Regions from separate parts of the Streptomyces sp. NPDC033177 genome, predicted to be linked through region 1. Evidence: riboswitches for the same ligand, from Rfam matches in the RefSeq annotation. Region 1 holds a riboswitch; the other holds the start of a gene.
What was found. A riboswitch is a leader RNA that binds a small molecule or an ion and turns the genes downstream of it on or off. The one in region 1 is predicted to bind glycine.

Region 1 (14,286 bases):
GGTCTGGGTGCCCTTGTGCTCGCTCCACAGCCACTGTGAGTAGGTCGCGAAGCCTTCGTTGAGCCAGATGTCGTTCCACTTCGCGGGCGTCACGGAGTCGCCGAACCACTGGTGGGCGACCTCGTGCGCGATGGTCGACTCGCTGCGGATCGCGGAGTAGACCGGCTTGGTCTGCGTCTCCAGGGAGAAGCCCGCCTGCGGCATGTCGTCGACGATCGCGCCGGTCTCCTCGAAGGGATAGGGACCGAAGATCTTCGACCAGTAGTCGGTGACCTCGGCCGTGACGCCGTACACGTCGACGTTGTTGCTGTTCTCCAGGACGGGGTCGATGGCGACGTAGATCGGGGTGCCCCCCGGCGTCCTGCCCTTCCGCACGTCGAACTTGCCGATGGTCGCGGTCGCGAGATACGTCGCCATGGGCTTGGACTCGCGCCAATGGGCGACGGTCTGCCCGCCCTTGGAGTACGTGTCGACGAGCCGTCCGTTGGAGACGCCGGTCAGGCCCTTGGGGGCCTTGATGCGGATGTCGAAGGCGGCCTTGTCCGAGGGGTGGTCGCTGGAGGGGAACCAGGTCGACGCGGCGTTGGGCTCGCAGGCGACGAAGACGCCGTCGGTGGTCTTCATCCAGCCGTAGTCGGAGCCGAAGACGATGGGACCGCTCAGCGGTTCGGGCACGCCGCCGTAGGTCACGGTGACGGTGAACGACTTGTGCTTGCGCAGGTGGTCGCGGGGGCTGATGCGGATCTCGTCGCCGTCGCGGGTGAACTTCGCGCGTCTGCCGCTCACCTCGATCTTCGTCACCTCCAGCTGCTGGAGGTCGAGGTCGAAGGAGGAAAGGTTCTGGGTGGCGCGTGCGGTGATCGTGGTGCGGCCGTCGAGGCGGTCGGTGTCGGGGTTGTACGCCAGGTCGAGGCCGTAGTGGCGTACGTCGTACCCGCCGTTGCCGAGCAGCGGGAAGTACGGGTCGCCGACGCCGGGCGAGCCGGGGTGCGGTGCGGGTACGGCGGCGATCAAGCAGAAGGAGGCGGCGGCCAGTGCCCCCAGACGTGCCGAACGGGAGAGTGCCATGAGTCATCCCTTCGCGCGTGTTCCGATGAGACGGACACGCAGACTCTGCACTCCCCCGTATGGGCGTGTACATGACCTGGTGACTGATTTTTACCAAGTCATCAGGTGCTACTTGTCAGTTGACGCCTGACCCTTGGACTCCGCTTCCGGGGTGTCCTTCGAGACGGCCTTCGGAGCATCCTTCGAGACGGCCGGTGTGGCTTCCTCGGCCGCCGTCTCCTCCGCCTTGCTCACCACCGACACCACGTCGATCGCCTCCTTGGCGACCTGCAGCAGCTTGGTGTCGCCCGGCTGCTGGTCCTCGGCATTCTCCGGGTGGTGGCACGCCACCTGGTGGCCGGAGGCGAGGGGGATCAGCGGCGGCTCGGTCTTCGCGCAGATCTCCGTCGCCTTCCAGCAGCGCGTGTGGAAACGGCAGCCGGTGGGTGGGTCGATCGGCGAGGGGACGTCACCGCGCAGCAGGATGCGCTCGCTCTTGACGCCGCGCCGCTTGGGGTCGGGCACGGGCACCGCGGAGAGCAGCGCCTTGGTGTACGGGTGCATCGGCGTGGAGTAGAGGTCCTTGCGGTCCGCCAGCTCCACGATCTTGCCGAGGTACATCACCGCGATGCGGTCCGAGACGTGCCGGATGACCGAGAGGTCGTGCGCGATGATCACGTACGTGAGACCGAGCTCGTCCTGGAGGTCGTCAAGGAGGTTGACCACCTGGGCCTGGATGGAGACGTCCAGGGCGGAGACGGGCTCGTCGGCCACGACCAGCTTCGGCCGCAGGGCGAGCGCCCGCGCGATGCCGATGCGCTGGCGCTGACCGCCGGAGAACTCGTGCGGGTAGCGGTTGTAGTGCTCGGGGCTGAGCCCCACGCGCTCCAGCATCTCCTGCACGTGCTTCTTCAGGCCGCCCTCGGGCTTGACACCCTGCAGCTTGAACGGCGCACCGACGATCGTGCCGATGGTGTGCCGCGGGTTCAGCGACGAGTACGGGTCCTGGAAGATCATCTGCACGTCGCGGCGCAGCGGCCGCATCTTGCCGGTGCCCAGGTGCGTGATGTCCACGCCCTCGAACTCCACGCGGCCCGCGGTCGGTTCGAGCAGACGGGTGATCAGCCGGCCCATCGTGGACTTGCCGCAGCCCGACTCGCCCACGACGCCCAGCGTTTCACCGGGACGCACGTCGAAGCTGAGCCCGTCGACGGCCTGGACGGCCGCCACCTGGCGCTTCAGCAGCCCCTTCTTGATGGGGAAGTGCTTCACCAGGCCGTCGACCTTGAGCAGCGGCTCGACCGAGCTCTTCGCCTGCGCCGGGATCGTCATCTCCTGGCCCTTCGCCTGGTCTTTCGTGTCGTCTTTCACAGCTTCGGCGCAATCTCTTCGGTCCAGATCCGGGTGCGCTCGTCCTGCGACATGTGGCAGGCGGTGAAGTGCCCGGGCTCGACCTCACGCAGGTCGGGGCGCTCACGGCGGGTGATCTGGTCCTTGGGGATGTCCGCGTACGGGCAGCGCGGGTTGAAGGCGCAGCCCGTAGGCAGGTTGATCAGGCTGGGCGGGGAGCCCTTGACCGGCACGAGGCGGTCCATCTCCTCGCGGTCGATGCGCGGCATCGACCCCAACAGGCCCCAGGTGTACGGGTGCTGGGGCTCGTAGAAGACCTTCTCCGCGGAGCCGCGCTCGACGCAGCGCCCGCCGTACATCACGAGCAGCTCGTCCGCCATCTCGGCGACCACGCCCAGGTCGTGCGTGATCATGATGACCGCGGAGCCGAACTCCTTCTGCAGATCGCGGATGAGGTCGAGGATCTGCGCCTGGACGGTGACGTCGAGGGCGGTCGTCGGCTCGTCCGCGATGAGCAGCTCGGGGTTGTTCACCAGGGCCATCGCGATCATGGCGCGCTGGCGCATGCCGCCCGAGAACTCGTGCGGGTAGCTGTCGACGCGCTTGTCCGGCTGGGGGATGCCCACCCGGTCGAGCATCTCGATGGCGCGCCTGCGGGCGACCTTCTTGTCGACCTTGTGGTGGACCCGGTACGCCTCGGTGATCTGCTGGCCGATGGAGTAGTACGGGTGCAGCGCGGACAGCGGATCCTGGAAGATCATCGCCATTTCGCGGCCGCGCAGCTTGCGCACCACGTTCGGGTCCGCACTGAGCAGTTCGGTGCCGTTCAGCCAGATCTCACCGGAAAGCCGCGGCTTACGGCTGCCGTACTGCCCGGCGGTGTGCAGGCCGAGGATGCCCAGTGAGGTGACCGACTTGCCGGAGCCGGACTCGCCGACGATGCCGAGGGTCTTGCCTTTCTCCAGCTTGAAGCTGAGCCCGTCGACGGACTTGACCAGGCCGTCGTCGGTCGGGAAGTGCACCTTGAGATCGCGTACTTCGAGGAAGGCGGTGGGAGCGACCGAATCGGTGACGGGTTCTCCGACCGCCGCTCCGGTCTTGTGCAGTTCGGTCATCCCAGCCTCACTCGCGGGTCGATGACGGCGTACAGAAGGTCGACGACGAGGTTGGCAAGGGCGATCGCGAGCGATGCGCACAAGGTGACGCCGAGGATCACCGGCAGGTCCTTGTTGCTAATGGCCTTGACCGCCTCCAGGCCGAGCCCCGGCAGGTTGAAGGTGGATTCGGTGAGGACGGCGCCGCCCATGAGCACACCGAGGTCCAGGCCGAAGACGGTGAGGATCGGCGTCATGGCGGAGCGCAGCGCGTGCCGCCTGATGACGGTGACCTCGCCGAGCCCCTTGGCACGCGCGGTGCGGATGTAGTCCTCGCCGAGCACTTCCAGCATGGTGGCGCGGGTGAGTCGCGCATACATGGCGGCGTTGAGGAACGCGAGCACGATCCACGGAAGGATCAGGGTCTCGAACCAGATGTTGATCGGGTCTTCCGTGGTGAGGGTGTCCTCGATCTTCACCCAGCCGAGGGTGTGGACGAAGAGCCCCATCGCGATCATGCCGGTGAAGAAGACCGGCAGGGAGACGCCGCCGAGGGCGGTGATCATCGCGGAACGGTCCCAGATGGTGCCGCGCTTGAGCGCGGAGAGCACACCGGTGGCGACACCGGCGACCAGCCACAGCACACACGCGCCGGCGGCGAGCGCGCCGGTGACGGGCAGGGCGTCCTTGAGGGTCTCCCAGACGGGTGCCTCGGTACGGAACGAGTATCCGAAGCAGGGGGCCGGGCAGTGGGTCACGTCGGTCCCGTTGGCGTAGTCACGCCCCATCGGGATGCCCTTGATGAAGTCCCAGAACTGGACGAGCAGAGGGTCGTCAAGGCCCAGTTTGATCCGGATGCCCGCGAGCTGCTCGGCACCGGACGACTTCCCGGCGAAGAGGACGGCGATGTCCTGTCCCGCCCACTTGGGCAGCATGAAGAAGACGGTGAAGGTCGCGAGCAGTACGACCAGCACCATGATGACAACGGCGATCAGGCGCCGGATGAGATAAGCAAGCACTGTGCGCGGCCCGGCGGTGGCCGGGACCCCCTTGTGAGGAGTCCCGGCCATCGCCCGGGGCCATCACCTGCCCTTCGGACTGGCGGGATTCGGCGGTGGGACGGCCTTACGGCGACTGCCTTGCGGCGGGGACTACTTCTTGTCGCTCACACCGAGCGAGACGTAGTCGTAGCGGCCGCTGTACGCGGCGGACGAGTAGACGTTGGTCGCCCGCGAGGAACGCCAGCTGATGTTCTTCTCGTAGATGAAGGGCATCCAGTAGGCCTTGTCGACGATCTCGTGAGCGAGGTCGGTGTAGATCTCACCGGCCTTGTTCGGGTCGACCGTGCCGATCGCGTCGTCGAAGTACTTGTCGATCTTCGGCTCGTCGATCTGCGACTCGTTGTAGTTGCCGTTCTCGTTGATGAAACGGCTGTCGAACAGCGGCTGGGCGTAGCCCTGGCCGGTCGGGAAGTCAGGACCCCAGCCCGCCATCGTCATGCCGATGCCGCGCTTCTTCACGACCGAGGGGGAACCGGTGATGCTGGAGGAGTCGGCGCCGTCGATCTGGTCGACATCGGCGTTGATGTTGACCTTCTTCAGCTGCTCCTGGAGCGCCGTGGCGGCGTCCACCTCGCCCGGCTGGTTGGTGCGCGCCGAGATCTTGGTCGAGAAGCCGTTCGGCTTGCCGCACTCCTTGAGCTGGGCCTTCGCCTTGGCGACGTCCGGCTTGCCCTTGCGCTCCTTGATGCCGTACGGGTCGTAGTCGTCGTGACCCTTGATCGACTTCGGGAAGACGCTGGTGGCGATCTCACCGGCGGCGACCGGGCCACCACGGGTCTTCTGCAGGCTCTGGAAGTCCGTGGCGTAGAAGACGGCCTTGCGGCAGGCCTCGTTGTCGAACGGCTTCGTCTTGGTCACCAGGGCGACGTAACGGACGAAGTCCGTCTGCATGTTGTCGACGTTGCCCTTGTGGTCCTGAATGGCGGTGGTACGACCCGACTGGGTCATGCCGGTGCCATTCATGTCGATGTCGTAGTCGCCTTCCATCAGGCGCTTGTCGTTCTCCTCGAGGTTCGCGGAGATGGTGACCTGGATCTTGTCCGGCAGCGCGGGACGGACCGGGTCGGACGACTTCTTCCAGTTCTTGTTGCGGACGAGCGTGATGCTCTTGCCCGCGCTGTAGTTCTGGAACTTGTACGGGCCGGAGGAGAACGGGCGCTGGGTGTACTTGGCGCCGGTGTCCTCGGACTGCTTGACCGGGGTGCCCGACGGCATCGCGAGCATCTGCTCGAAGTCGCCGTTCTTCTTGGGCAGCTTGAAGATGATGGTGTTGTCGTCCGGCGTCTCGATCGCCTTCAGACCGAGCTTGTCCTTCGACTTGTCCTCGTAGGGGCCCTTGTACTCGCCCTTGGGGTCAAGCGTGGACTTCAGGTAACCGGGGCCACCGGTGATGACCTTGGTCGCCCAGATGCGCTCGATGCCGTACTTGATGTCCTTGGAGGTCAGCTTCGAGCCGTCCTCCCAGGTGAGGCCGTCACGCAGCTTGTACGTGTAGGTCTTGCCGTCGTCGCTGATCTTCGCCGTGGACTCGGCGAGGTCGGGGACGAGCTTGTTGGACGCGGCGCCCGGCTTGGTGTCGTACGTGATCAGCGTGCGGGTGTAGAACCGCATGAAGTCCCACGTCATGCCGTAGTAGGCACGCTGCGGGTCGGCCGAGTCCAGGTCCTGCTTGGCGATGAACTTGAGCGTTCCGCCCTTCTTCGCCGACTTGTTCGCGACCTTGCCGATCGCCGCGTTGTAGCCGGCGCCCTTGCTGTCGTCGTCGTCGCTGCCGCCGCCGCACGCCGTGGTGGTCACCAGCGCCGCCACGACGAGGGCCGCGCCTGCGGTCAACCGTCGTTTAGAGGAACCTGTGGGCATTTCTCGCATCCTCCGAGATTCGGGTCCTTGGCCTTGACTGCCTGAGAACCATGGGAAAAGCCACCTGACGCTGCGGCAGGGGCAAGCCAGTTGGAGCTGTTTACCGAGTTCCCTTGGGGTCCAGGGCGTCGCGCAGCCCGTCACCGAAGAGGTTGAAGGCAAGCACGGTCACGAAGATCGCCAGGCCGGGGAAGACCATGAACATCGGGTCGTGCTCGTACGTCGCGAGCGCGTCCCGGAGCATGCCGCCCCAGGATGCGGTCGGCGGACGTACACCTGCGCCGAGGAAGCTGAGGGCCGCTTCGGTGAGGATGTTGGTGGGGATCATGAGCGTCGCGTACACGGTGATCGGCGCGATCAGGTTCGGCAGCAACTCACGGAAGAGGATGTGCCGTTGGCCGCCGCCGAGGCTGCGGGCCGCTTCCACGTACTCGCGTTCGCGCAAGCTGAGGGTCTGCCCTCGCACGATGCGCCCGACGTAGGGCCAGCCGAAGAAGCCGATCACCAGGATCAGTACGGCGATGCGGACGCCGCTGCCGGTCAGGCCGAGCAGGTCATCGGGGAGGACCGAGACCAGGGAGATCACGAAGAGCAGCTGCGGGAAGGCGAGCAGCACGTCCATGACCCGGCTGATCGTCGCGTCGACCCAGCCGCCGAAGTAACCGGCGATGATGCCGAAGAAGGTGCCGAGCGCCACGGCCACCACGGCGGCGAGGAACGCCACCAGGAGCGAGATGCGGGCTCCGTAGACGATCCGGCTGAAGACGTCGCGGCCCTTGTTGGGCTCCACCCCGAAGAGGAAGTCCGAACTCATGCCGCCGAACGCGCCCTTGGGCAGGTTCGTCAGGTCTTCCAGCTCTTCCTGATGGAACTCGTTGGGCGGGTGGCCCAGCAGGGAGACGATCAAGGGTGCGAAGACGGCGACAAAGACCAGGACGAGCACGGTGATGCCGCCGGCCAGAGCGACCTTGTCCCGCTTCAGGCGGTTCCACGCGATCTGCTTGAGGGACCGCCCCTCGACCTTCTTCACCCCTGCATCAGCTGCGGGAGCGACGTCCGCTGTCGGGTCCGCGTCCGCAGGTGTGTCATGCAATGGTGCCGTCATCGTGGCAGGGACCCCTCTCAACCGGTGGTGACCGGCCCGCACTTGTCGCTGTAGCGATGTGATCAGTCCGTCGTACACAGGGGCGAAGCACCCCTGGTGCGGGAGTCTTCATCGGGGTCGCGATCTGTTACCAGCCTTGACGGTGAATGGATGCGCAACCGTGATGCTGATCGAGGTGTTCCGTTATCCGGACGCACGTGAACGAGGGGCGAACACGGGGCAGTTGGGCCGGAAGGTGCCACGGGAGCCCATAGGCCCCCTCCACCATCAGAACGGACATCATGACGGTCAGGGCAGGTATACGATCCGCGGTGGCCGGTTCAAGGCCCTGCGGGGGAGGGTCGCGGCACCGTTTCAGTACTGCGCGGGGTAGCCGTAACCGCCCGCGGGCGCCGGTGCGGGCTGGGCCTCGCGGTCGTAGAACGGGCGGGCATTGGCGCGCAGCCACATGGCCACCGGGTCATATCCGTCGGACATCGCGACCGTCGACACGGGCAGGCCGTCGGGGACCGCGGCGATCGACTGCTGCATCATCGTGCGCACCCCGTCGACCGACGCCGGCGAGGTGTCGTACACATCGAGGCCGATCGCCAGATACGGGGCGCCGAGCGCGGGCTGCACCCAGGCGCGGCGCAGCGAGCGGACCGCGGGGGTGCGGTGGGCGTTCTGCGTGAGCAGGGCGTAGAACTGGGGGATCTCGATGGCCGGCTCGGTGAGCCTGAGCGGCCCCGCGGGCAGCAGGTCCAGGCCCGACGCGATGCGCCGCAGGTCGAGCCAGGGGATGCCGACGCCGCCGCCGGGGGCGTGCGGGTTGAGCCAGAGGCCGTAGTGGTCGGGGAAGAGGGTGCGGGAGATGTCGAGACCGCCGACCACCTCGTACGAGCGGTTCCAGCCACTGGCGGAGAGCTCCTGGGCCGAGGTCACGCATGGCGCGTAACCGAGGCCCTCGACCTCCATGTTCCCGTACTGCGCGTCGGGGGACCCGGCCTGGCCGTGCCAGAGGAGCATCCACACCTGGTCGGCGGCGAGCGCCCGCAGGAGCGCCTCGTAGGCGTCGTAGCGCCCCGGCGTCACCTGGCGCAGCATGTGCTCGACCTGCCCGGCCGCAGCCGTGCCCGACGCACTCACCCTTAACCGCCCCTTCGCGATGACCCGCTGACCCGGTGGAACTCCGGCTCATGAAACCAGCTTAAGCGGCGATCCTGACACCGACTTGACGTACGGCACCCTCACACACGTACCTGCACATGTCCTTACACACGTCCGTGCTCGTGTCCCGGGGTCCGGCCGAAGAAGGGCCGGACCCGCTCGCGCATCCAGTCGGCGACCGGGTCCTGGGCCACGTCGAGCAGCACCAGGTTCACCGGCCAGGCCACCGGGGCGTGCCCCAGGGCACGGCCCACGGCCTCCATCGGGAGTTCGCGCGCGTTGCCCTCCCAGGAGGTCAGTTCGACGCCGACGAACAGCGAGGGGTCACCGCCCTCGACGCTCGCCAGACAGCGGCGGGCGCTCAGGACGACACCGGTGGCCTCGAACTCGCGGGCCGTGGCGGACAGGAAGTCCACCGGGTCCTCCTGCCAGTCCGGTTCGAAGAGGCGTACGCGGCCGCCGGTCGCGGGGCCGTCCAGCGGGGTGCGCCCGGCGCGGCAGAGCTCGGCGACGGCGGGCGGCGGCAGCGGCACACCGACCATGCCGTCCGGGTTGACCGCGATGCCCAGCTGCGGGGGCAGGCCGCGCGCGAACTCCACGGCGGGCGCCACGGTGCACCCCATCCGCCCGCCGGTGGCCTGCTGGAACTGCTGCTCGGAGCTGAAGACGGGGACATAGGCCTGGCCGTCGATCTCCAGCGTGGGCAGGTCGAGGGTGCCGCTGTCCGGCGCCCCGCCGTTCGGCAGCGGGACCCAGACGTGGCTGCGGCCGAGCACCTCGACGATGCGGGCCCCCGCGGACGCCTGAGGCGCGCCGGGGGTGCCCAGGGATGCCGCGAGCACCTCTTCGAGTTCGTTGCCCGGCCATCCTCCGTACGGATGGGGGTGCGCCTGCGCCGGAATGTCCATCACTTCTAACCCCTGCTCGGTCCCGCTCTGCCTGCGGCACGACCCTAACGCGGCGGGCGGCTCAGGCTCCGAAGCGGCGGGCGGCTCAGCCCCCGAAGCGGCGGGCGGCTCAGGCTCCGAAGCGGCGGGCGGCTCAGCCCCCGAAGCCGATCCCCCGCAGCACCCCGGCCGCCGTCCGGTCCAGGAGCACCGCCGAGCCGCAGCCGCGCGGCAGGTCGCCGCGCTCGGCGGCACCGACGAGCCGGCCGACCGTCCTGCGGTGCCGCGCGAAGGCGTACCGCGACACGCCGCGCCCGCGGGCGAGCTGCCCCTCTATGGCGGTGTCCGGCGGCACGTCGAGCAGCAGCAGGTGCAGGGTCGTGCCGCGCCGCGCGGCCTCGCGGGCCAGCCAGCGGCGCACCCAGGCCTGGGTGCCGCAGTCGTGCACCACGACGCCCTCGCCGGAGCGCAGGGCCTTGCGCAGGCCCGCGTAGTGCGCGAGGCGGACCAGCGGGCGGTACACCGCGTACGGCAGCAGGCCCGGCATGCGGCGGGCCCAGCGGTCACGGGTGTCCTGCGAGTCGATGCGCGGGCCCGCGACGGCTCTGCGCATCAGCGTGGACTTGCCGCTTCCCGGCAACCCGGAGACGACGATCAGGTCGCCCTCGCCGAACGTGAGCCGGTGCGGGCTGTGGCCGGTCCGCTGCCGCAGGTCGCGGACGACGGCCGGCAGGGGGCCGCAGCTCTCCCTGGTGGAGGCGGCGGCCTGTTTGGGCAGGGCCACCCCTGTGTTGGTCGCGTAGACGCTCGTCCTGCGCACCGTGATCGGCCTCCCCTTAGCGGTCACGTACCTGCTTCCCGCAGCTTCCCCGGCAAGTGTAAAGAGAAGGTAATGCGGCACAACAGCATTACTGGACTGGCACTGCCCTGTGACGCAGGCGCGTGCAATGATGTGCGCGCAAACTCCATACAGGCCGTTTGAATCCGCGCGGGAGAGTTCCCGGTGGCCGTCGCACACGACGCACCGGGGCGCCGAAGGAGCAAGTCCCTCCCTTGAATCTCTCAGGCCCCGTACCGCGCGGGCGAGGCACATCTGAAAAGCGGGCCGCCTGCGCGGCTCCACCCAAGGTGCAAGTCATGACCTCCTGTACGAGACATACGGGCGGTCGTGGTGAACCTCTCAGGTTCCGATGACAGATGGGGAGGATCGACCTCGCCCGTCATGCCCCTGGGAGTTCCACGAATGAGTACTGCCCCCCGTCTGACCGCACTCGATGCCGTGCATCGTGCGCTCGGCGCGACCATGACCGACTTCGCGGGCTGGGACATGCCGCTGCGGTACGCGAGCGAGCGCGACGAGCACAACGCCGTGCGCACCAAGGCCGGTCTCTTCGACCTCTCCCACATGGGCGAGATCACGGTCACCGGGCCCGAGGCCGTGGACCTCCTGAACTTCGCGCTCGTCGGCAACATCGGCTCCGTGGGTGTCGGCCGCGCCCGCTACACGATGATCTGTGCCGAGGACGGCGGGATCCTGGACGACCTGATCGTCTACCGGCTCGGCGAGCCCGAGGCCCCCGCGTACATGGTGGTCGCCAACGCCTCGAACGCCCAGGTCGTGCTCGACGCGCTCACCGCCCGCGCCGACAGCTTCGACGCCGAGGTCCGTGACGACCGCGACGCGTACGCCCTGCTCGCCGTCCAGGGGCCCGAGTCCCCCGGCATCCTGAAATCAGTCACGGACGCCGACCTGGACGGGCTGAAGTACTACGCGGGCCTGCCGGGCACCGTCGCGGGCGTGCCCGCGCTGATCGCCCGCACGGGCTACACCGGCGAGGACGGCTTCGAGCTCTTCGTCGCGCCCGGCGACGCCGAGAAGCTGTGGAACGCGCTCATGGAGGCCGGCGAGCCCGTCGGCCTGGTCCCCGCCGGGCTCTCCTGCCGCGACACGCTGCGCCTGGAGGCGGGCATGCCGCTGTACGGGCACGAGCTGACCGCGGAGCTGACGCCCTTCGACGCGGGCCTCGGCCGGGTCGTCAAGTTCGAGAAGACCTCGCAGTCCGACACCTTCGTGGGGCGCGCGGCGCTCGCGGCCGCCGCCGAGCGCGCCGAGGCCGCTCCCCCGCGCAAGCTGGTCGGTCTGATCGCCGCGGGCCGCCGTGTCCCGCGCGCGGGCTTCTCGGTTGTCGCCGACGGCAAGGTCATCGGCGAGGTCACCTCGGGTGCACCGTCCCCCACGCTGGGCAAGCCGATCGCCATCGCGTACGTCGACGCGGCGCACGCGGCTCCCGGCACCGAGGGTGTCGGAGTGGACATCCGGGGCACGCACGAGCCGTACGAGGTCGTGGCGCTGCCGTTCTACAAGCGCCAGAAGTGACACCCCGCACAACAGCCTCGTCCATCAGCACTCCCCCGCGTACAGGAGAATTCAGGTCATGAGCAACCCCCAGCAGCTGCGTTACAGCAAGGAGCACGAGTGGCTCTCGGCCGCCGAGGACGGTGTGGCGACGGTCGGCATCACGGAGCACGCGGCCAACGCGCTCGGTGACGTCGTCTACGCCGACCTGCCCGAGGCCGGTGCCGCGGTGACCGCGGGCGAGACGTGCGGCGAGCTCGAGTCGACCAAGTCGGTCAGCGACCTGTACTCGCCGGTGACCGGTGAGGTCGTCGAGTCCAACCAGGACGTCGTGGACGACCCGTCGCTGGTCAACTCCGCCCCGTTCGAGGGTGGTTGGCTCTTCAAGGTACGGATCACGGAAGAGCCGAAGGACCTGCTCTCCGCGGACGAGTACACCGAGTTCTCCGGCAGCTGAAGCCCCCCGAAGACCCTTAGGGACCACCTGATGTCGCTTCTCAACACCCCTCTCCACGAGCTGGACCCGGACGTCGCCGCCGCCGTCGACGCCGAGCTCCACCGTCAGCAGTCCACCCTGGAAATGATCGCCTCGGAGAACTTCGCTCCGGTCGCCGTCATGGAGGCCCAGGGCACGGTCCTCACCAACAAGTACGCCGAGGGCTACCCCGGCCGCCGCTACTACGGCGGCTGCGAGCACGTCGACGTCACCGAGCAGATCGCGATCGACCGGATCAAGGACCTGTTCGGCGCCGAGTACGCCAACGTCCAGCCGCACTCCGGCGCCTCCGCCAACCAGGCCGCCCTCTTCGCGATCGCCCAGCCCGGCGACACGATCCTCGGCCTCGACCTGGCGCACGGCGGCCACCTCACCCACGGCATGCGCCTGAACTTCTCCGGCAAGCAGTTCAACGTGGTCGCGTACCACGTGGACGAGGCCGGTCTGGTCGACATGGCCGAGGTCGAGCGCCTGGCCAAGGAGAACAGCCCCAAGGTGATCATCGCGGGCTGGTCCGCCTACCCGCGTCAGCTGGACTTCGCGGAGTTCCGCCGGATCGCCGACGAGGTCGGCGCGAAGCTGTGGGTCGACATGGCGCACTTCGCCGGTCTCGTCGCCGCCGGTCTGCACCCGAACCCGGTGCCGTACGCGGACGTGGTCACCTCCACCACGCACAAGACGCTCGGCGGCCCGCGCGGCGGCGTCATCCTGGCCCGCAACAAGGACTTCGCGAAGAAGCTGAACTCCGCGGTCTTCCCCGGCTTCCAGGGCGGCCCGCTCGAGCACGTGATCGCGGCCAAGGCCGTCTCCTTCAAGGTCGCGGCCTCGGAGGAGTTCAAGGAGCGCCAGCAGCGCACCCTGGACGGCGCCCGCATCCTGGCCGAGCGCCTGGTGCAGGACGACGCGAAGGCCGTCGGCGTCGACGTCCTGTCCGGCGGCACGGACGTGCACCTGGTCCTGGTGGACCTGCGCAACTCCGAGCTGGACGGCCAGCAGGCCGAGGACCGCCTCCACGAGGTCGGCATCACGGTCAACCGCAACGCGATCCCGAACGACCCGCGCCCCCCGATGGTCACCTCGGGCCTGCGGATCGGTACGCCCGCGCTCGCGACCCGTGGCTTCCAGGAGGACGACTTCCGTGAGGTCGCCGACATCATCGCCGAGGCGCTGAAGCCGGGCTTCGACGCGGAATCCCTGAAGGCCCGCGTCTCCGCCTTGGCGGAGAAGCACCCGCTGTACCCCAACCTGTAGCATTTTCGTACGCTTTCTTTCGTACGGACCTTCGGGGCACCGCGCACACTGGACACTGAGGACAGTGAGTGCGGTGCCCCGGTCCATGCCCCGGCTCACGCCCTGCTTTCTGCACCGCCCACCCGTCGCCCGCCACCACCCTCAACCGAGGCGCTGTCGCGCCGCTGAATGCTCTGGCAGACAACGGCGTCTACCAACCACCATTGGAGTTTCTCGTGGCCCTCTCGGTCTTCGACCTGTTCTCGATCGGCATCGGCCCGTCCAGCTCCCACACGGTCGGTCCCATGCGCGCCGCCCGCATCTTCGCGAGCCGCCTCAAGAACGAGGGCCTGATGGCCCACACCACCGCCATACGGGCCGAGCTCTACGGCTCGCTCGGCGCGACGGGCCACGGCCACGGCACCCCGAAGGCGGTGCTGCTCGGCCTGGAGGGCGAATCGCCGCGCTCGGTGGACGTGGAGTCGGCGGACGACCGCGTCGAGCAGATCAAGTCGAGCGGCCGCCTCAATGTCCTCGGCATGCACGAGATCGGCTTCGACTTCGACGAGGACCTGGTCCTGCACCGCCGCAAGGCCCTGCCGTACCACGCCAACGGCATGACGATCTTCGCGTACGACCATGAGGGCGCCC
Region 2 (14,286 bases), on a different contig from region 1:
GTGCGCAGTCCCGCGCCCTCCCGGATCAGGAAGTGCGCGACCAGCGCCACCGGCACCAACGCGGTCGAGATCCCGAACAGTTGCCACGCGAGATCAAGCCATGGCCGCCCCGGAGCGGCCGACGCGTTCATGGTCGCCGCCTGATCCTTCAGGCCACCCGGTTTGGTGACCGAGCCGATAAAGCTGATCAGCGCGGACACACCGCTCGCACCCAGTGAGAGCGCCAGGACGAGCAGCGTCTCGTCCCTCAGGATCCGTCGCGATGGCCCCTCGCCCCGAAAAGAACCGGCCAACGGCCCGGACTCCGCTTGCACTCCGCCTCCAGTTGAGTAATCCCGCCTCATCCCCATCTCCGCCCCGCTAGGGTCTCGAAAGAAGTTACGAAGATCGTGCGCGACAGGCCGAGGGGGACGGACGCCGACTGCGGTCATGCCACCCCCTCTTTCCTTGCTTCATCACTCAAGGAGGGGCACCACCGCCATGGGACGTCACAGCTTGCCCGATGAGTGCGGAACGGACGCACCCGCCCCTCGGCCCCGCGCCCGCGGCCGCACCGTGGCCATCGCGACGGCGCTCGTCCTGACCGTCGCCGCGGGCACGGCGGTCGCGGTCCGCAGCGACGTCTTGAGCTTCGGCGGTTCGTGCCGTGAGGACACGGTGGAACTGGACGTCGTGGCCGCCCCCGACATCGCCCCCGCCCTGCGCGCGGCCGCCGACGACGCGCGCGAGAAGAAGGTCACGTCGGACGGGGCCTGCATCGACGTACGGGTGAGCGCCCGTGACTCGTACAAGGTCGCCGACGAACTACGGACGGGCAAAGGCGCTCCGGCGTACGACGTGTGGGTGCCGGACTCCGAACTGTGGCTGCAGCGCGTTGGCCTGGGCGGCAAGCAGGGCAGGGTCTCGCCCGCGGGGAACATAGCCTCCTCTCCGGTTGGCATGGCCATGGTCCCCGCGGCGGCCGAAACCCTGGGCTGGCCCAAGAAGACATACAGCTGGCCCGAGTTGACCGGCGCGGCGATGAAAGGCGACAAGCTGCGGCTCGGCGCCGCCGATCCGGCCCGCAGCGCGACCGGCCTGCTCGCGCTCACGAAGCTGAGCGCGTCGGCGAAGAAGTCGGGCGGCAAGGACGGCGGCACCCAGGCGGCCGCGATGGCCAAGGCACTGTCCGCGCGCACGTCCGACAGCGACGGCCAGCTCCTGGACACCCTGGCCCGCGACTCCTCCGGCACCGAACAGGGCAATCCGCGCCGCAATCACGCGCTGATCCTCTCCGAACAGGCCGCGTTCAGGCACAACGCGACGGCGGGCGAGGAGAACAGCCTGGACATGTTCTATCCGAAGGACGGTTCACCGCGCCTCGACTACCCGTACACCCTGGTCCAGGAGGATGAGCTGTCCACGGACCAGAGCCGGGCAGCCCTGCGCTTCATGACCCTGTTCAGCGATGAGGCGGGCCGCGCGGTCCTGGAGAAGCACGGCTTCAGGACTGGCGCCGAGGACCCCTCGGAGAAGCTCGTCACGTCGGCCGGCGGCCGCACCCCCCAGCCGTACGGCGACGAGGCGAGCGAGCCGCCCTCCGAGAAGGACCTCCAGGAGACGCTCGGCATGTGGACGATCACCGTCCAGAGCGCCCGGATCAGCACGGTCGTCGATGTCTCGGACTCCATGGGCGAGTTCGTGCCGGGCCGGGGCCAGACCCGGATGGAGGTCACCAAGTCCTCGCTGCTCCAGGCACTCGCGGGGTTCACCGACGAGGACGAGATCGGCCTCTGGGAGTTCGCCACCCTCCTGGACGGCGAACGCGACTACCGCAAGCTCGTGGCCACCGAACGGTTGGGCGACCGCAAGGGCGATGGCACCCAACGGGACAAGGTCTCCGAGGCCTTCGGCGACCTGGCGCCCATCCCGGGCGGCGCGACCGGCCTGTACGACACCACGCTCGCGGCGTACAAGGAAGCCACCTCCACCTACGCGCGCGGCAAGTTCAACGCGCTCGTGGTCCTCACGGACGGCGCGAACCAGGACCCCGGCTCCATCGCGCGCAGCAACCTCATCGCGCAGCTGGAGACCCTCTCCGACCCCAGGCGCCCGGTGCCGCTCATCGCCATCGCGGTCGGCCCGAACGCGGACAAGGAAGAGGTCGTGCAGATCGCGGAGGCGACCGGCGGATCGGGCCACCAGGTCGACGACCCGGCGCAGATCCACGCGGTCATCCTCAAGGCCATCATGGAGGCGGGCAGCCACGGCTGAGCCCGCCCCCGTACACCTCAGCTCAGGACGGCGGGTTCCGGCAGCCCCACCGGCCAGGTGTGCACCGGGTCGCCCGCGTGCATCAGCTCGGCGTAGCGCCGGGTGGTCGCGGCCAGGGCGGCCTCGCGTTCGAGCCCGGTCTCCAGTGCCTGGTGGTATGTCGCCGCCTGCCAGGACGCCCCGTTCACCCGGCGCCTGCACCGCTCCTCGATGACCCCGAGGTAGAAGTCCCGGTCGGCGGGCTCCACGCCCCACGCATCGAGCCCGGCCGCGGCCAGCGGCAACAGTTCGTCGCGTACGAGGGCGACTGCGGGCACCTCCACGATCCCGCCCGACCTGCCCCGCCGCGGCCACTGCAGCCGGGCCTCGATGCCGTCGCGGCACGCGGTGTCGAAGTTGCGGGCCGCGGCGTCGAACGGCAGCCGGGTCCACACGGGCCGGGGTTCCTCGGCGAGGGCGCGTACGACGCCGTAGTAGAAGGCGGCGTTGGCGATGACGTCGGTGACGGTGGGGCCCGCGGGCAGGACACGGTTCTCCACCCGCAGGTGCGGAACGCCGCCCGCGATGCCGTACACGGGGCGGTTCCAGCGGTACACGGTGCCATTGTGCAGGACGAGTTCGGCGAGCTGCGGCACCCGGCCGTCGTCGAGCACCGCCAGCGGGTCCTCGTCGTCCACGAGGGGCAGCAGCGCGGGAAAGTAGCGCAGGTTCTCCTCGAAGAGCTCGTACGCGTCGCTGATCCAGCGCTCGCCGAACCAGGTCCGCGGCCGCACGCCCTGGGCCTGCAGTTCGGGCGGGCGGGTGTCGGTGGACTGCAGGAACAGCGGGGGCCGCGACTCGCGCCACAGCTCACGGCCGAACAGGAACGGCGCGTTGGCGCCGACGGCGACCTGCGCGGCGGCGACCGCCTGGGCCGCGTTCCACACGTCGGCGAACCTGCCCGGGGTGACCTGGAGGTGCAACTGCACCGAGGTGCACGCCGCTTCGGGCGCGATCGAGGCGGACGTGCAGGTGAGCCGCTCCACGCCCTGGATGTCCAGGACGAACTCCTCGCCGCGCGCGGCGACGATCTGGTCGTTGAGCAGCGCGTAGCGGTCGACGTCGGACAGGTTTCCCGAGACCAGGTCGTGGTGTGCGAGTGTCGGCAGAATGCCGATCATCACGATGCCGGCGTTCACCTCGTTCGCTTTTCGGTGGGCGTAGGCGAGGCCGGTGCGCAGCTCTTCGGCGAGACGGTCGAGAACACGTCCGCCCAATCGGTGTGGCGCGATATTGACTTCAAGATTGAACATTCCGAGTTCCGTCTGGAAGTCCCGGCTCGCGATCCGTTCGAGAACCTCGGCATTCAGCATTCTCGGCATGCCGTCGGGCCCCGCGAGATTCAGTTCGATCTCCATGCCCATCAGATTCTTGGGCCGGTCGAACCGTTCCTCGTCCAGGAGCCTCCGCAGCCCCGTCAGACACTCCTTGAGCTTGTTCCTGTACCGGCGCCGCTCGGCCAGGTCAAACGTTCCGGCTACGACCTTCTCCCCCATCGAAGTGTCCCCTCCTCGGATGGGCAGCCAATGATCCGGCCGCTGTGTCTCGGTGGATGATGCCCTGCAATGTGATCGATAACGCCCCGCACATGCCCCTGGCCCAGTACGCTCGTTGCCAAGTCCGAGCGGCACATTCACCAGGCATGGGGTGCGCCGGGGAATCGTCGCATCGACGCCTGGTGAAAAACACCGACGAGAATCGGCCGACCGCTGCCGGGAAGGCGTCCGAGGTCAAACGTACGGGCTCTTCCAGAATCGGGTTAAAGCCCGCAAAATGGCGACCGAATAACGTCTTGCAGGCAATATCGGGTGCGGTTAGACGAAACACTGCCTGAACACGTGTCGTATAAACTCCGCGAACGAGGCAGAGAGTTGGCGCTCGCGGTCCCCAGCCCCCGCCCCTCTGGCCCCGGAGCAGACAGCGACGTCCGCACCTGTCCTCGTTCCACCGTGCCTGTCGAATGAGAGAGGCGACCCATCATGCCGCTGCAAGTCCCCCCGGCTCCCGCGCCCGCCCTGCGCAGCGTCCTCGCGGCACTCGGTTCACCCACCGCCGTACGCGAAGCCCGCACCCCGTCCCTGCGTGCAGCGCAGGGACCCGTGAGCCCCGAACTCCCGTTGCCCGTCCACGTACTTGACCGGATCACCCCGTCGGGCACCGCGCCGACCCGGCTCGCGGGGTGGCGCTTCCTGATCCGCACGGGCGAGCGAGCCGTCGCCGCGGCGGACACGATGCTGACGCCTGACGGGTGGACCTTCTCGCACTTCTTCGAAGGTCCGTACATAGCGTCCACGGAACGCGCCCTCCGTCATGCCGAAGCGATGCCAATGCCGTACCAACCACGACTGTTGTCCGTACCCGAGCTTTACATGCTGACACTCTGGTTGCACGGCGACTGCACCGCGGACGGCGCGGCCGGACATCTCGCGCCCTCGGATGTCCTCGTGCCCCTCGCGCCCGCGCCCCCGGGCATCGCGGCGCACCACCCGCACCGCGCCTCGGAGCTCCTGAAGGTCCTCACGCACCGGATGACCCCGGCACCGCTGCTCGGCTCGCCCGCCTGACCTCGCCGTACGTCTCCGTGCCCCGCCGCCGCCCAGGCCGCGGGGCTCGGCGCGTGATGTGCCCATACGGACTAGCCCGGTATGACCACCCCGAACCACCCGAAGAGACAGTGCAGTTGGGCTGAACCGTCCGGGCGGGTGATACGTCATTAAGCAGTAAGGAGCGCTGCCGCTAAATCCCTGCGGATCGGCGTCCGTAGGGCAACACTGGGACCTGACCGAACTAAACGGGGGGCGGCCATGAACACCGCATCGAGCCGCAAGGCAGACGTCACAGCCATCTCATCGCAGCGAAAGAACCCATCCATGTGCCAGCACCAACCACCGTGCCCGACAGCCGACTCCGCAGACCGGGAAGCCGCGCTCCTCATGGCGAGCCACCCGGAGCAGGGCTGGAGCCTGCTGTGCAACGGCGTCCTCCTCTTCGAGGACACCGGCGAGCTGCTGCCGGACGGCCAGATCATCGCCCCGCATCGACCGCTGGGCACGGACAAGATCATGACCGCCGCCTGACGCGACGGCCGCACGGCACGGACAACAAAGGGGCCGACCCGGAGAGAAAACCTCCGGACCGGCCCCCACGCATGTGCCGACCCCGATGGCCGACCCCGGTATCAGTCCTCGTACGCATCCAGCGGCGGGCAGGAGCAGACCAGGTTCCGGTCGCCGTACGCCTGATCGATGCGGCGCACCGGCGGCCAGTACTTGTCGGCGGCCACCACGCCGGCCGGGAACACGGCCTCCTCGCGTCTGTACGCGTGCTCCCACTCACCGCCGAGCGCCGCCGCGGTGTGCGGGGCGTTGCGCAGCGGGTTGTCCTCGGCGGGCCAGTCGCCGCCGACCTTCTCGATCTCCGCGCGAATGCTGATCATCGCCTCGCAGAACCGGTCGATCTCGACCAGGTCCTCGCTCTCGGTCGGCTCGATCATCAGCGTCCCCGCGACCGGGAACGACATGGTCGGCGCGTGGAAGCCGTAGTCGATGAGCCGCTTGGCGATGTCGTCGACGCTGACACCGGTCGCCTTGCTCAGCGGGCGCAGGTCGATGATGCACTCGTGCGCGACGAGCCCGCCGGGGCCGGTGTAGAGCACCGGGTAGTGCGGCTCCAGGCGCTTGGCGATGTAGTTCGCGGACAGCACGGCGACCTGCGTGGCGCGCTTGAGGCCCTCGCCGCCCATGAGGCGTACGTACGCCCAGGAGATCGGCAGGATTCCGGCCGAGCCCCACGGCGCGGCGGAGATCGGACCGACGCCCGTCTCGGGGCCCGCGGCGGGCTGCAGCGGGTGGTTGGGCAGGTACGGCGCGAGGTGCTCGCGCACACCGACCGGGCCGACGCCGGGGCCACCGCCGCCGTGCGGGATGCAGAAGGTCTTGTGCAGGTTCAGGTGCGAGACGTCGCCGCCGAACTTGCCGGGCTGGGCGAGGCCCACCAGGGCGTTGAGGTTCGCCCCGTCGACGTAGACCTGGCCGCCCGCCTCGTGCACCTGGGCGCAGATGTCGGCGACGTGCTCCTCGAAGACGCCGTGCGTGGACGGGTAGGTGATCATCAGCACGGATAGCTCGTCGCGGTGCTTCTCGATCTTGGCGCGCAGGTCGTCGACGTCGATCTCGCCGTCGTCGGCGGTCTTCACGACGACGACCTTCATGCCGGCCATCACGGCGCTCGCGGCGTTCGTGCCGTGCGCGGAGGACGGGATGAGGCAGACGGTGCGCTGCTCGTCGCCGTTGGCGCGGTGGTAGCCGCGCACGGCGAGCAGTCCGGCGAGCTCGCCCTGCGAACCGGCGTTGGGCTGCAGCGAGACCTTGTCGTAGCCGGTGACCTCGGCGAGCCGCTCCTCCAGCTCACGGATGAGCGTCAGATAGCCCTGCGCCTGCTGGGCGGGCGCGAAGGGGTGCAGCTGCCCGAACTCGGGCCAGGTGACCGGCTCCATCTCCGTGGTCGCGTTGAGCTTCATGGTGCAGGAGCCCAGCGGGATCATGCCGCGGTCGAGCGCGTAGTCGCGGTCGGCCAGCTTGCGCAGGTAACGCAGCATGGAAGTCTCGGAGCGGTACTGGTGGAAGACGGGGTGCGTGAGGTACTCGTCGGCGCGCAGCAGCGCCGCCGGGAGCGAGTCCGCGGTCTCGGCATCGAGCGCCTCGATGTCGCCCTCGACCCCGAACGCACCCCAGATCGCGGTCAGTTGCTTGCGCGTGGTGGTCTCGTCGCAGGCCAGGGAGACATGGTCGGCGTCGACCTGGTGGATATTGACGCCACCCTCGCGGGCCGCGGCGACGAGCGTCTCGGCCCTGCCGGGCACCCGCACGGTCAGCGTGTCGAAGTACGCGCCGTGCACGACCTCGACCCCACCCGCGGTGAGCCCCGCGGCGAGCACGGTCGCGTAGCGGTGGGTGCGCCGCGCGATGGCCTTGAGGCCCTCGGGCCCGTGGTAGACCGCGTACATTCCGGCCATCACGGCGAGCAGCACCTGAGCGGTACAGATGTTGCTGGTCGCCTTCTCGCGGCGGATGTGCTGCTCACGGGTCTGCAGCGCGAGCCGGTAGGCCTTGTTGCCGTCCGCGTCCACGGAGACACCGACGAGCCGCCCCGGCAGGCTGCGCGCGAACTTCTCGCGCACCGCCATGTAACCGGCGTGCGGACCGCCGAAGCCCATCGGGACACCGAAGCGCTGCGTCGTGCCGACGGCGATGTCGGCGCCGAGCTCACCGGGCGAGGTGAGCAGCGTCAGGGCAAGGAGGTCGGCGGCGACGGAGACGATGGCGCCGATCTCGTGCGCCTGCTCGATGAGGGGCTTTATGTCCCGTACGGCGCCGGAGGCGCCGGGGTACTGGATCAGTACGCCGACGACACCGCGCTCGGCGACCTCGGCCGGGATGCCCTCGCTGAGATCGGCGACGACGACCTCGACACCGGCCGGCTCGGCGCGGGTCTGGATGACGGCGATGGTCTGCGGCAGGGCGTCCGCGTCGACCAGGAAGACACCGTCCTTGACCTTGCCCATGCGCCGCGAAAGGGCCATGGCCTCGGCCGCGGCGGTCCCCTCGTCGAGCAGCGAGGCACCGGAGGTGGGAAGCCCCGTCAGCTCGGCGACGACGGTCTGGAAGTTGAGCAGCGCCTCCAGGCGTCCCTGGGAGATCTCCGGCTGGTACGGCGTGTAAGCGGTGTACCACGCGGGGTTCTCCATCACGTTCCGCAGGATCACCGGCGGCGTGAAGGTCCCGTAGTAACCGAGTCCGATCATGGAATCGAGGACCTGGTTACGGTCGGCGAGGGAGCGCAGCTCGGCGAGCACCTCGGCCTCGGTGCGCGCCCCGGGCAGGTTCAGCGCCTCGGCGTTCTTGATCACATCCGGCACGGCGGCCGCGGTGAGCTCGTCGAGCGAGCCGTACCCGACCTGCGCGAGCATCTTGGCCCGCGCTTCCACATCGGGACCGATGTGCCGCTGCTCGAAGGGAATGCCCTGTTCGAGCTCGGAGAGCGGGATACGAGGTGTGGCGGTCATTGCGGAGGCCTCCTGGTCTGACGCGACCTGCGAGGGGCACCACGGCGCGGGTACCCGGACGGCCTCCCCCTCTGTCATCTCAACCTGAGAGTTTCACCGGTCCAAGCCCCGCGAGAGGCGTCGAACCGGCTTTCACCGTCGGTGAGGAAGGGGACCGGACGTGCCCGCCCGACGCCCGCCCTACTTTCCAGAGTGACCTCGTCCGTGCGGTACAGGGGCCTGAGAGATTCCGGGGAGGAGTTGCTCCTTCGGCGCCTCCGGTGTTTCGACCGGAGAGCTCTCCCGCACGGGGTCAGCAGCCAAGCGCCAGCCTACCAGCGAGGACCGTGGCCGTTCCCTCGAGTGGCCACCTGCCCCGAAGTGCTCTTTCGTAGTGATTGCGAACGAACGAGGATGAGTTACGCCCCACTTCGACACGCCTCGACCCGTTGGAGGGCCCGTGCAGACCGACATCGATCCGCGCAATTTGATCGGCCGGAAGGCGTTCGACCGGAACGGGGCCAAGATCGGCACGATCGACGAGGTCTATCTCGACGACGCCACGGGCGCCCCGGAGTGGGCGGCCATACGCACGGGCCTGTTCAGCCGAGACACCTTCGTCCCCCTGGAACCGAGCGAACTCAGGAGCGACGGCACCCTGCACATCCCCTTCGAGCGCTCACTGATCAAGGACGCCCCCGATTTCGGCGTGGGCCGCCACCTCTCCCCCGAACAGGAACTGCAGCTCTACCACCACTACGGCCTGGACATCACACCCCCGCCCTCCACACCACCGCCGGACAAGGACTTCGGCAACATCGCGGGCCGGGACAGCCCCTGACACCCGCATCGGCATCACGGCGGCTCCACCACCGCCTCGGGGGCCGCCACCAGGGGCAACGGCTCCGCGGGCTCGAGCGCCGGATCATCCGTACGGAACGTCCGCACCCGCCCCGGCGCCCTCGACTCGGGCGTCTCGAAGCGCACCGTGACCCGCCCCAGGCCACTGCCCTGCACCCACCCGTGCCCGAACTCGGCATGCCGCACGTCGTGCCCGGCGGCCCACCGCCGCTCGGCAGGAACGACCGGCTCCGCCGCCGTCTCGGCCACGGGCTGCGCCGCGGCCTCACCGGCCCGCTCCTCCTCCGCGTCCTGCTGCGTCTCCAGGGCCTGCGCGGCCTCCGCCTGAGCCTCGGCCTGCGCCTGAGCCTGCGCTTGCGCGAAGAGGTCCTCCTGCGTGTAGTCCGCGAGCCCCGTGACGCCCACCCCGAGGAGCCGCACACCTCCGGTGGTGTCCACGGACTCCAGGAGCCGCGCGGCGGCCTCGCGCACCACCCCGGGGTCGTCCGTGGGCCCACGCAGCGTCTCGGAGCGCGTCAGTGTCGAGAAGTCGAACCGCCGCACCTTCAGGACGATGGTCCGCCCCGAGTGCCCGGCCGCCCGCAGCCGCTCCACGCACCGCTCGGCGAGCCGCGCGACCTCGCCCCTGACCCGTACCCGGTCATGGATGTCGACGTCGTACGTGTCCTCGACGCTGACCGACTTGGATTCCCGCTCCGCCACCACGGGCCGCTCGTCCCGCGCAAGCGCCATCGCGTACAGCGCGCTGCCGTGCGACTTCCCGAGCAGCCGTACGAGCTCGTCCTCGCCCGCCTCCGCGATCTCCCCCACGGTCGTGATGCCGCCTCGCCGCAGATGATCCCCGGTTGCAGGACCGACGCCGGGCAGGGTCCGCACCGACATCGGCGCGAGCAGGTCCCGCTCGGTGCCCGGCACTATCAGCCGCAGCCCGTCGGGCTTGGCCTCCTCCGAAGCGATCTTCGCCAGCATCTTGGACGCGGCGAGCCCGACCGATCCCGCGAGCCCCGTCACCGCCTTGATGTCCGCGCGCAGCCGCTCGCCCACCTCCAGCGCGGACGCCCGGTCGTCGGCCACCCCGCCCGCCTCCAGGTCGACGAATGCCTCGTCCAGGCTGAGCGGCTCCACCAGCGGCGACAGCTCCCGCAGCAGCGTCATCACCTGGTCGCTGATCTCGCGGTAGAGCCCGAAGCGGGGCACCAGATAGGCGGCATTGGGCGCCAGACGCCGCGCCTGCCCCATCGGCATCGCCGAGTGCACACCGAATTTCCGCGCCTCGTACGACGCAGTGGCCACCACGCCCCGCGGTCCGAGCCCGCCCACGACCACGGCTTTCCCGCGCAGACTCGGCTTCGCGGCCTGCTCTGCGGACGCGTAGAAGGCATCCATGTCGAGATGCAGGATCGTGGGCGCGGTTCTCACACCTCTGATGCTGCCCTACGCCACTGACAACGCCGCCTCACACGGCCCTGTTGCGCCGCCTCGCGAGCTCATCGGCGGGGTTCTGACGCACCAGCGTCTCCCCGGTGTCGATCCGCTCCCCGTGCAGCTGCGAGAGAGCCCCCTCCACGTCACGCCACACGACGCCCACGGCGATCCCGAAAATGCCCTGGCCGCCCTGGAGCAGGTCGTGGACCTCGTCGGGCGACGTGCACTCGTAGACCGTCGCGCCGTCGCTCATGAGCGTCATCCGCTCCAGATCCTGGAAACCGCGGTCGCGCAGATGCTGGACCGTGGTCCGGATGTTCTGCAGGGACACACCCGTGTCGAGGAAGCGCCGCACGATCTTCAGGACAACGACGTCCCGGAAGCTGTAGAGCCGCTGGGTCCCCGAACCACCCGCGGACCGCACACTGGGCTCCACGAGGCCCGTACGGGCCCAGTAGTCGAGCTGTCGGTACGTGATGCCGGCGGCCGCACACGCGGTCGGTCCCCGGTAACCGATCTGTTCCTGTTCGGACTGTCCGGACGTGGCGTCCCCGCTCCCCTGAACGCTCCCCTGAACCGCCATCGGCCTCTGCGGAGAGTGACCGGCCGTGCTGCTGTGAAGCGGATACGGCCCACCCATCGCCGTCCCGTCGCCGCTGCTTCTCACGCCGACCTCCGTCCTTGACCTGCCTGCACGACGGTAGGCAGTCACCAGGGGCTCGTCAACGATCGCCACACTCGGCACGCCGAGTGATAATCACCCTAAGAGTGGTTTGCTGTCCCGCACCGCCGGGAAAGGCTAGCCGAATGGTCAGCAGGGCCCCCGGAAACGACGGCCTACTGGCTGTTGGTGCCGAAGTCCTCGGGAGAGATCTGGTCGAGGAACTCGCGGAACTTCTCCACCTCGTCCTCCTGCTCGTCCGGAATCGCGATGCCCGCGTCGTCGAGGACACCGTCGCTGCCGTAGATCGGCGTTCCCGTACGGAGCGCGAGCGCTATGGCGTCGGACGGCCGGGCGCTCACCTCGACTCCACTGGCGAAGACCAGCTCCGCGTAGAAGACACCTTCCCGGAGGTCCGTGATGCGCACCTCGGTGAGCTCCTGACCCACCGCCTCCAGCACGTCCTTGAACAGGTCGTGGGTCAGCGGCCGTGCGGGCGCCATCCCCTGCTGTGCGAAGGCGATCGCGGTCGCCTCCCCTGGTCCGATCCAGATGGGGAGGTACCGGTCGCCTCCCACTTCACGCAGGAGCACGATCGGTTGGTTGGAGGGCATTTCCACCCGGACACCTACGACGTCGAGCTCGTTCACACAGCAACCCTAGGACGTGCCCGGCCGGTTTGGGTAGTCGGGCACCCCCCGAGTCAGGGCAACCGGACCCCGAGCGCCGTCTGCACCAGTGCAGAATGCAGCTTTCCGGTCAGCCCGGCGAGTTCCTTCGTACGGGCCTCCGCATGGGCCCTGGTCTGCGGATTGCGGTGCCGACGCAGCGGCGCGACGACCTGGTCGACCAGGCCGGCCTCACGTTCGGCCGCCGATTTCATGGCGCGCAAATGCCTGGGTTCGATACCGAATCGCCCAAGTTCCACGACGAGCGCGGCGACCGTCACGGCCTCCGCGTCATAACCGCCGTCCGGCAAGGGCACGATGAGCCCGTACGTCTCCCAGTCGGCGAGCTGCTCCGCGTCGATCTCGGCGGCTGCGAGCAGCTCAGCACGGCCCACACGGGCAGCTGTGGGCTCTTCGGTGTCACTCACGCCCCAGGCGTCACCCGGCTCGCGGGGCTGCCCCAGGGAGGGCGTGGAGACCCGCTCTCCGCGCTCCAGGGCGTCCAGGTGTTCCCGGATCACCTTGAGCGGCAGATAGTGGTCCCGCTGCATGCGCAGGACGTGGCCGAGCCGCTCGACGTCCTGGGGGCTGAACTTGCGGTAACCCGAGGGCGTGCGCTCCGGCTCGATGAGCCCTTCCGACTCCAGGAAACGGATCTTGGAGATGGTGACCTCGGGAAACTCGTCACGCAGCGCGTTCAACACGGCGCCGATGCTCATCAGCCGACGGTCCTCGGCGGCGGTGCCGTTCCCGGCACCGCCCCTCGGTGTTTGAAGCATGGACCTTCCTGAGGATCAGATACCGATGCCCCGCTGGCTCGCGTAGAAGACCAGCCGGTACTTGCCGATCTGCACCTCGTCGCCGTTCGACAGCGCGACCGAGTCGATGCGCTCCCGGTTGACGTACGTGCCGTTGAGGCTGCCCACGTCGGCGACGGTGAAGGAACCGTCCCCGAGGCGACGGAACTCCACGTGACGACGCGAGACGGTCACGTCGTCCAGGAAGATGTCGCTCTGCGGGTGGCGCCCCGCCGTGGTCAGCTCGCCGTCCAGCAGGAAGCGGCTGCCCGAGTTCGGCCCACGGCGCACCACGAGGAGCGCGGAACCGAGCGGCAGTGCGTCAACGGCGGCCTGGGCCTCCGGCGAGAGGGCGGGCGAGGCGGTCTGCCCCGTCACCTCCGCGTCGTAGGCCTCAAGGCCCGAGATGGAGATCGTCGAGGTCGTCTCGGACGGACGCTCCGGCGCGGCCCCGGCCCGCAGCGGCGCGCCGCAGTTGGAGCAGAACCGGCTCGCCTCGGCGTTGCGGTTCCCGCACCTCGTACACACCAGGGCCATGGACGGATCCTCCTGCCGCGGCTGCCCCGCGGGGGCATTCGATGCGTACGGATCGGGGGTAAACCCTCCACCCGTACTTGAGGTTGACGGTTCTCCGAAACCTATGCGGCCCGGACCGGCAGGGTCAACAGACGACGCGCCCTGCGCGCCCGAAATGTCACCGCCTGGCCCACCGACCTGGTCACGGAACATCGGGCGCTCGCCGCCCTGCTCCTCGGCATCTCCATGGCGCGGGGCACGGTGCCGGGCGGTGGCGGGATTGCCACTGTCCTCACGTGCGCTCTTGCCGAACAACTTCGCAAACAACTTCACGGGCGATTCCCCTTGACCGAAACAGACCCGCCCGTGGGGCAGGACGAACCCTGATTGCACACACCGGCGTACATCGGCAGCACAGACATCCTCACAACGTCCGTATCCACCAAACAGTTTCCACCACGCACCACGCTTACGGTGCGCCGACCCCCCGCAACCTCATGCCCTTGACCGGCGGCCCCCATGCACCCCCGCCTCACTGCGACGACGACCGAGCGTAGTCAGGCCGCTTCGCCGCTCGCAAGGCGTCCACCACGATCTTCTCCGCTCGCGTCACGGTGGCGGTGGCCTGCTCCTTCTCCAGAGTCTGCACCACTCCACCTGGGATGTTCAGCGCCGGCTCGAGGTCCTGCGGCTTCCCGATCACCTTGAACCGGTACGGCTTGCCGACCTTGCGGCCGTCCACCCGGACACCACCACTGTCCGTATCCGAAAGATAGGTGTTGGCCACTACGCGTACATCATTGATCTGGATGGCCTCGGCACCCGCGGCACGCAGCTCCTGGATGGCGTCAAGCAGCATGTCCGCCTCGACCGACCCCTTCTTGTCATCGATGGTCAGCGTGATACCAGGACCCTGCGCCGCCACGGTGCCCGCCAGAATGCCGAGTTGACGCTCCTTCTCGACCGTCTGCTTGCGGGCCTCCTCGGCCTGGTCCGAGCTGTTCTCAAGACCGGTGCGCTGGT

Region 2: linked by a shared signal. The riboswitch ahead of gcvP (aminomethyl-transferring glycine dehydrogenase) and the one ahead of gcvT (glycine cleavage system aminomethyltransferase GcvT) in region 1 are both predicted to bind glycine.

What each region holds. Positions count from the first base shown of each region.
Region 1 is NZ_JBVIPS010000013.1:36,906-51,191, reverse strand. Features, by position in the region: gene ACZ5U5_RS36710 (M1 family metallopeptidase) at 1-1,068, opposite strand, end outside; gene ACZ5U5_RS36705 (ABC transporter ATP-binding protein) at 1,177-2,379, opposite strand; gene ACZ5U5_RS36700 (ABC transporter ATP-binding protein) at 2,415-3,512, opposite strand; gene ACZ5U5_RS36695 (ABC transporter permease) at 3,509-4,510, opposite strand; gene ACZ5U5_RS36690 (ABC transporter substrate-binding protein) at 4,643-6,412, opposite strand; gene ACZ5U5_RS36685 (ABC transporter permease) at 6,513-7,517, opposite strand; gene ACZ5U5_RS36680 (enhanced serine sensitivity protein SseB C-terminal domain-containing protein) at 7,872-8,645, opposite strand; gene ACZ5U5_RS36675 (enhanced serine sensitivity protein SseB) at 8,771-9,574, opposite strand; gene ACZ5U5_RS36670 (AAA family ATPase) at 9,708-10,379, opposite strand; glycine riboswitch at 10,533-10,640, shown strand; glycine riboswitch at 10,641-10,760, shown strand; gene gcvT (glycine cleavage system aminomethyltransferase GcvT) at 10,797-11,930, shown strand; gene gcvH (glycine cleavage system protein GcvH) at 11,989-12,366, shown strand; gene glyA (serine hydroxymethyltransferase) at 12,397-13,656, shown strand; gene ACZ5U5_RS36650 (L-serine ammonia-lyase) at 13,872-14,286, shown strand, end outside.
Region 2 is NZ_JBVIPS010000001.1:1,304,795-1,319,080, forward strand. Features, by position in the region: gene ACZ5U5_RS05955 (CPBP family intramembrane glutamic endopeptidase) at 1-314, opposite strand, end outside; gene ACZ5U5_RS05960 (substrate-binding domain-containing protein) at 481-2,253, shown strand; gene ACZ5U5_RS05965 (glutamate-cysteine ligase family protein) at 2,271-3,788, opposite strand; gene ACZ5U5_RS05970 (hypothetical protein) at 4,272-4,856, shown strand; gene ACZ5U5_RS05975 (DUF5999 family protein) at 5,163-5,369, shown strand; gene gcvP (aminomethyl-transferring glycine dehydrogenase) at 5,471-8,356, opposite strand; glycine riboswitch at 8,554-8,651, opposite strand; gene ACZ5U5_RS05985 (PRC-barrel domain-containing protein) at 8,796-9,176, shown strand; gene ACZ5U5_RS05990 (DNA polymerase IV) at 9,191-10,615, opposite strand; gene ACZ5U5_RS05995 (MerR family transcriptional regulator) at 10,653-11,288, opposite strand; gene ACZ5U5_RS06000 (bifunctional nuclease family protein) at 11,459-11,932, opposite strand; gene ftsR (transcriptional regulator FtsR) at 11,986-12,729, opposite strand; gene ACZ5U5_RS06010 (FHA domain-containing protein) at 12,745-13,713, opposite strand; gene ACZ5U5_RS06015 (DUF881 domain-containing protein) at 13,796-14,286, opposite strand, start outside.